Zymomonas mobilis subsp. mobilis ATCC 10988: one gene and its partner. Each later gene encodes a partner of the first gene's protein in a complex. Links are inferred from orthologs where the notes say so. Each region holds a gene or a part of one and is shown on either strand. Other genes may lie near its edges. The genes, in order: ZMOB_RS08190 and dapF.

Region 1 (3,203 bases):
AGCCGACAAAATGACGGTGATAACGGCCTCACACAAAAGCCTGTTGCGCGATATCGCAATGGCGGGGGCGCTTTCGGCTATCTTTGGCTTTTACCTCAAAAATTATACCGATGATGCCTTTCCGTGGCTGGATGCGCTTTTAAGCTGTTACAGCATTGTCGCGCAATTTTGGGCAGCGCGACTGTATAAAGCGAATTGGTTTCTCTGGATTGTCATTGATTTTTGCTACACCGCTTTATTTTGCTACCGTGGCTTATGGCTGACGGCTTGGCTTTATTCGGTTTTTATGGTGATGGCCGTGATAGGGCTAAAAAAATGGCAGAATAAAAATCCTGCCGTAGCTTGTGACTGATATTGTAAGGGAGTAAATGGTGGACGCACTTGGGCTCGAACCAAGGGCCCGCTGATTAAGAGTCAGCTGCTCTACCAACTGAGCTATGCGTCCACTATTATTTCAAAACCATCATAGAATGGCCTGTGAGGGCGCTATTAACAAAAAAAACGGCCTTTGCAAATGTTTTTTTCAAAAACTTTGCCCATTCTTTTGAAAATAGCGCTTTTATAGGCCTGTTTTCGTTATTTTTTCTTTTTCCCTAAAGCATAGGCAAAGGTAATCCGGCTCGTCGTATCGACTGGATTTTTCGATGCCGAGACATCTTTTTCATAATAAACGCTAAAGGACAATTTGGTGGACAAATTGCCGATCAGCTTGGTCTCAAGCGAGGTTGTCGAACTGGCGGTAATATCTTTGCTTTCAAAGAAGATCGAAGAATCTTCCGATACGGTCAACAAAGGTGACACAACCCATTTTGTGGTGAAAGATCCACGCATAGCCGCGGTGTCTCTTATCCGGCGGCCATTCGGTCTTGAACTGTCAATAAAGATCGTATGACGATAGGCCGGGCCCCCTTCAACCGCCAATGACAGATTAGGCTGATCAAAGACTTTGTAACCGATACCGCTACCGCCTGTAATACGGGTGCGATAGCCCAAGAACATATCCCGCTCGTAAAGAGCCAGACCATACATATAAAGCCGCTCGTCAAATTTATAATGCGGCTGATAAGAAGCAGTAAAGCGTTCAGCGGAAGTCGTTCCATAGGTGCGCTGGAAATCGGTTCTTGCCTTGACGGTATGGGTCCAGTTGATACCATTTCGTTCAAGGGCGACCGCCCCGTAAATAGCGGTCTGACGGGTGTTACCCGTCATTTTTGCGCCGCCTAACTCAACAGACCCTGTCCAGTTTTCAAACATACCAGAATCGGCAACCCGCCGTAATTCCTTGCGTTTCTTTTCGGCTTCGCGGGCTTCAACTTTGGTGTTGTAATCCGCTACCATCGCATCAATTTCAGCCGCAGAATCAGGAACCGTTTTTTTTGCAATCAGGACGATAGATTTAACCGTTTTCGGATCATCAAGGGCTAAAGCCTTAGTCACCATTTCTTGAATCAGCTTTGGGGGTTCTTCTGCCCAGACCTCACTGACTGGAACTAACGATAGAAGAACGGCACCCTGCGATATTCTCCAAAGTAACCAAGGCGAGATCGTCCTGGATTGCAAATTGTCCTCCCGATGAAAAAAGAATTAAAGGCTGGCTGAAAATTCGGACAGTATTTTTTCGTAAAGCGGTTTTTTGAAAGCAACGATCAAATCGGGTAACTGCTTGGGTTCAACCCATTTCCATGCCCGAAATTCCGGTTTATCCGTGTTGATATTGATATCTTCATCCCGTCCCAAATAACGGGCAAGAAACCATAATTGCCGCTGACCGCGATATTTGTTCTTAAAAAAAGAAGCCTGTAAATCCGCTGGAAAATCATAGGTCAGCCATTCTTTGGTATGGCTAATAATGGCAACCATGCGCGGCGGAATACCGGTTTCTTCTTCTAATTCACGCAAAACGCCGACCTCTGGCGTTTCTTTTGCTTCCAATCCCCCCTGAGGCATCTGCCATGCCTCTTCTTTCATGTCATTTCTACAGGCAGCAAAGACAAGATTGTCTTTATTTAATAACATGATACCCACGCCAGACCGGTATTCAAGATTATCCATCGGCTCTTCCTTTTATTTCCAAGTAATGAGGCTAAAATAACACGAAATAAAATCGCTTATTTCTATTTATAATTTGCCTTGCCATCCATTCGCATAATCTTGAACGATCATGGTAACAATAGCCTTGGCGACCTCATCGGGCGAGCGCAACAAATCGGCCTTTTCATCGGGAAAAGCGCGCTTTCGTCCTTCTGTTGCTACCGCTTCTAATTCAGCCAAAGCGACTTTGATAGTATCCCGTTCCGCGTTTTCTGCTCCATAAGACAGTAATATCGCCTCCATCGCCATTTTGGAGGCATAGTAACTGCCATTATAGGGGTAGGGCGCTTGGCTCTTGGGAAGGGTTAAACCGACGATATGCGCGGATCGGCTTTCTTGAATAAGTGGATCAAAACGGCTCAATAAATCTTGTGTCGCTAACGCATTGACCGCCAACATCTGTTGAAGGGCGGGGGATGCCGCCGCAATAGAAGGCTGTGCCTCATATCGGGCAGCCGCAAAAACCATAATGTCCAAAGCAGGCCATCTACCCGAAATAGCCGCCGCTAAATGATGGCAACTGCCCGAATTCGTAATATCCAACGGGGCAATCGTCGCTGATCCGCCTTTTTGATAAATCTGTTCTTCGACTTTATCGAGATCGGTTGCCGTTCTCGCAACCAGAATGACATGCGCCCCCGCTTCAGCCAACGCTTTGGCGGTTGCCGCACCAATCCCGCGACTGGCACCGGTGACAAGGGCAATTTGATCGGAAAGAGGTCGATGGGTCATAGGCTTCTTATGGTTAAAATATCATTTCAATAAAATGAATAAAAAATTTTCTAACAAAATAGAAAATAAGAAAAATACATTTCCCTATTTTCATAAGAGCCATAAAAAGAAATGAAAAACAGATTCCGCCAATAACTCAAAATGACGGAGCAAGCGTTACTTTTTAACCGCTATTTTGAAACCACAAATAATCTTATTCTGGTCGGAATAACTAAAAAGAGAAAACAGAGAAGAAAAAGAAGTACCGGCGACATATTTTGAGAACAGAATAGCCTCCGATAAAACAGCCCCCAACCATGAAACAGAACAACACTTAAATAAGTACAATCTACCTATGCGGCAGTGAACGGGAATGATGGAGCCGGATCAGGCTGGGATAT
Region 2 (3,240 bases), 1.5 Mb from region 1 along the record:
TTTTTTTATACCAAGGTGTTTCTTCACTCATAATTTCTTCCCAATCAGGCCATCTTTATCTGTGCCGGTCACCATAATATCGACAATGCCGCTTGCTTCGACCGCTTCGCTTAGGCGGATAGGCGCAAATTGGGGTGTATGTCCACGTCCGCCTTCACCTTCCAACAGGACAGATTGCCGACTACCCACCAATGTTTTTAACCATTCCGCTTGTCGTCGATTAGCCGCTTCCCTTAATTTTTGAGCGCGCTCTTTAATCAAAGGCGTATGGACTTGGGGCATTTTGGCCGCAGGTGTACCTTGGCGAGGGGAGTAAGGGAAAATATGCCCGAAAACGATATCACATTCATCTATCATTCGCAGACTATTGGCTGCCATTTCCTCGTCTTCGGTTGGGAAACCCGCAATGATATCGGCACCAATAGCGATTTCTGGACGGCGTTTTTTCAAACTGGCTACTAGCTCAATCGCTTGTTCCCGACTATGCCGCCGCCGCATTCTTTTCAGAATAGTATTATCGCCGGCCTGCAAGGACAGATGAATATGCGGCATGATGCGTTCATCTTCGGTAATGAGTGCCATCAGCAAGGGATCAATACCGTCAGGGTCAAGCGAAGAAAGCCGAAGTCTTTTCAGATTTTTGAGCTTTTTCAGAAGAAAAGCGACTAATTCACCGAGATTACTGGGGCTAGTTAAATCTTGACCATAGGAAGTCAGATCGACACCCGTCAGAACTAATTCCTGATGCCCGTTATTGATAAGTTTGCGGGCGCAATCAAGAATATCATCAAAAGAGGCTGAACGGTTGCGACCCCGCCCTTGTGGAATAATGCAAAAGCTACAATGGTGATTGCAGCCATTCTGAATTTCAAGAAAAGCCCGACTATGTTCACTGAAAGCCGCGATCAGATGGGGCGTTGTTTCTTTTAGGCTATTGATATCCGTGACCTGTATCCGCGCTTCTTCATCACTCCCTGAAAAAGCAAAGGATTCTGCCTGATGCTTTTCGACATTACCGATAACGCGCGAAACTTCGGGCATATCGGCGAAAATTTTCGGATCGATCTGGGCAGCGCAGCCTGTAACAACGATACGGGCGTTTGGTCTCTCTCGACTAGCTTTTCTGATAGCCTGACGCGTTTGTGCTACCGCACGGGATGTCACAGCGCAGCTATTAACAACGATTAAATCCTGACTGCCGTCTTTATCAGTCAAAGCCTGTTTGATGGCTTCACTTTCAGCGATATTGAGACGACAACCTAATGTAATGATATCCGGTGAACTCATGAAAAACTTGCCCAATCCGCTTCGCCTTTAAATACATAGGTCGCGGGCCCCCGCATAATGATATGGCCTTCGCTATTCTCGTCCAAGACAAGTCTTCCTCCGGGAAGATCTATTTGCGTTTTGCCAGAAATCAGCCGCCGCCTTTTGGCCGCAACGAAGGTCGCACAAGCTCCCGTGCCACAAGCACGGGTTAATCCGGCACCCCGTTCCCAAGTTCTCATTTTAAGGTGATTTTTGCCCGTAACCATGACGATATTGACGTTAATCCTCTCAGGGAAAAGCTGGTCATGCTCGATTATGTTGCCTAATCTTCCGAAATCGACGGCATCAACATCATCGACGACAAAAACAACATGAGGATTGCCCATATTGACAGCCGTCGGTTCTTTCAAATCTTCCCATGCAACCGGCATAGAAAGCGTATCCATCGCATAGGCGAGGGGTATTTCATCCCATGACAGGCGGGGTCTACCCATATCAACGCAAGCACCTTCATCAGAAAGACGAGCATCCAGTAGACCGGCGGCGGTGCTGATAATGACATCCCGTCCTAAGAAAACAGGGACACAACGGGTGGCATTACCGCAGGCTTCGACTTCGGAACCATCTGCATTCCATATTTCCATCGAAACATCGGCCTGATTTTTGCCATTACCAATAATGATAAGCTGGTCACAGCCGATGCCGGTATGACGATTGCTTAAAGCCTGCGCTAACGCCGGATTCATTTGGATAGGATTTTTTCGGGCATCAAGAACAATAAAATCGTTACCAAGCCCATGCATTTTATGGAAAGAGAAAGTCATATCGTCCCTCTAGCGGATTTTTCTTTTCGGGGGAATTCACCGACCGTTTTTTTCAATTATTCGCGTGTGTTTCGCCCTGTTAGCTGGATTTTAAGCCTGTGGCATCCTTATTGACAGGGATTCTGCCTATGATTTTACCCGAAGCTTTTAGGTTGTAAGAATTGTTCATTATAATCTTGCAAAGGGCATCATATAAGCCTAGAAGGGTAAAAATTTTATATCAGGTCTTAATACCGCACGCTGGTCAGCGAATTTTCGCCCACCGGCGTATTTTGCGTTTTTAAGGTTGCGATAAATTTTGGTCTTTTAGCTTTGCCCTGACTTTTTAGGTCATGGCATAACATCAGGAAGGGATGGCGATGTTCGGCAGTCTAAGCGAGCGTTTAAGCGGTGTCTTTGATCGGCTGCGTGGCCGTGGCGCCCTGACCGAGGATGATGTCCGGCAAGCTATGCGCGAAGTTCGCATTGCCCTTTTGGAAGCGGATGTTGCCCTGCCTGTTGTTCGGGATTTTGTGAGCAAAATTACCGAAAAAGCGATTGGCCATAATGTTTTAAAATCGGTGACGCCCGGACAGCAAGTCGTCAAGATTGTCTATGATGCGCTGGTTGAGATGCTGGGTTCTGATACCAGCGATCTTAATCTGGCCGTCAACCCGCCCGCCGTTATTTTGATGGTCGGTTTGCAGGGATCAGGTAAAACAACGACCTCTGCCAAACTCGGTAAGAAGCTGAAAGAAAAAGACCATAAAAAGGTTTTAATGGCTTCTTTGGATGTCCATCGTCCGGCGGCGCAAGAACAGTTGGCTACCTTAGGGCAGCAGGCTGATGTTCCAACCTTACCGATTATTGCTGGTCAACAACCGGTTGAAATCGCCCAGCGCGCGCTGACGTCTGCTCGCTTGCAAGGCTATGATGTCGTTATTCTCGATACGGCTGGTCGTCTTCATATTGACCAGTTGTTGATGGATGAAATGAAGGCCGTGGCCGATAGCAGCCAGCCAGCAGAGACTTTGCTGGTTGTTGATGCCTTGGCCGGGCAAGATGCCGTCAATATCGCAAGAAGCTTTTCCGAACAGGTTGATCTGACTGGTGTCATTTTAACCCGTATGGATGGCGATGCCCGTGGGGGTGCTGCCCTTTCGATGCG

Evidence for each region.
Region 2: the proteins of ZMOB_RS08190 (region 1) and dapF are in contact, whole or in part, in a solved structure (PDB 5YGU), measured with the Escherichia coli proteins. The link is inferred for Zymomonas mobilis subsp. mobilis ATCC 10988 from one-to-one orthologs.

The regions. Positions count from the first base shown.
Region 1 is NC_017262.1:1,808,773-1,811,975, forward strand. Bases 319-3,193 are described here. They hold ZMOB_RS08190 (RNA pyrophosphohydrolase), read right to left. Parts: upstream 2,053-3,193; coding sequence 1,585-2,052; downstream 319-1,584. Other genes in these bases: pnuC (nicotinamide riboside transporter PnuC), read left to right, coding at 319-352; ZMOB_RS08185 (DUF481 domain-containing protein), read right to left, coding at 577-1,560; ZMOB_RS08195 (SDR family NAD(P)-dependent oxidoreductase), read right to left, coding at 2,119-2,823. In the rest of the region: more of pnuC, read left to right, coding at 1-318. UniProt on the Escherichia coli protein: Master regulator of 5'-end-dependent mRNA decay.
Region 2 is NC_017262.1:284,907-288,146, reverse strand. What follows is about bases 189-3,100. They hold dapF (diaminopimelate epimerase), read right to left. Parts: upstream 2,094-3,100; coding sequence 1,284-2,093; downstream 189-1,283. Other genes in these bases: ffh (signal recognition particle protein), read left to right, coding at 2,453-3,100; mtaB (tRNA (N(6)-L-threonylcarbamoyladenosine(37)-C(2))-methylthiotransferase MtaB), read right to left, coding at 189-1,287. Outside these bases: signal recognition particle-docking protein FtsY, read right to left, coding at 1-31; more of mtaB, read right to left, coding at 28-188; more of ffh, read left to right, coding at 3,101-3,240. UniProt on the Escherichia coli protein: Involved in the succinylase branch of the L-lysine biosynthesis and in the biosynthesis of the pentapeptide incorporated in the peptidoglycan moiety. Catalyzes the stereoinversion of LL-2,6-diaminopimelate (L,L-DAP) to meso-diaminopimelate (meso-DAP).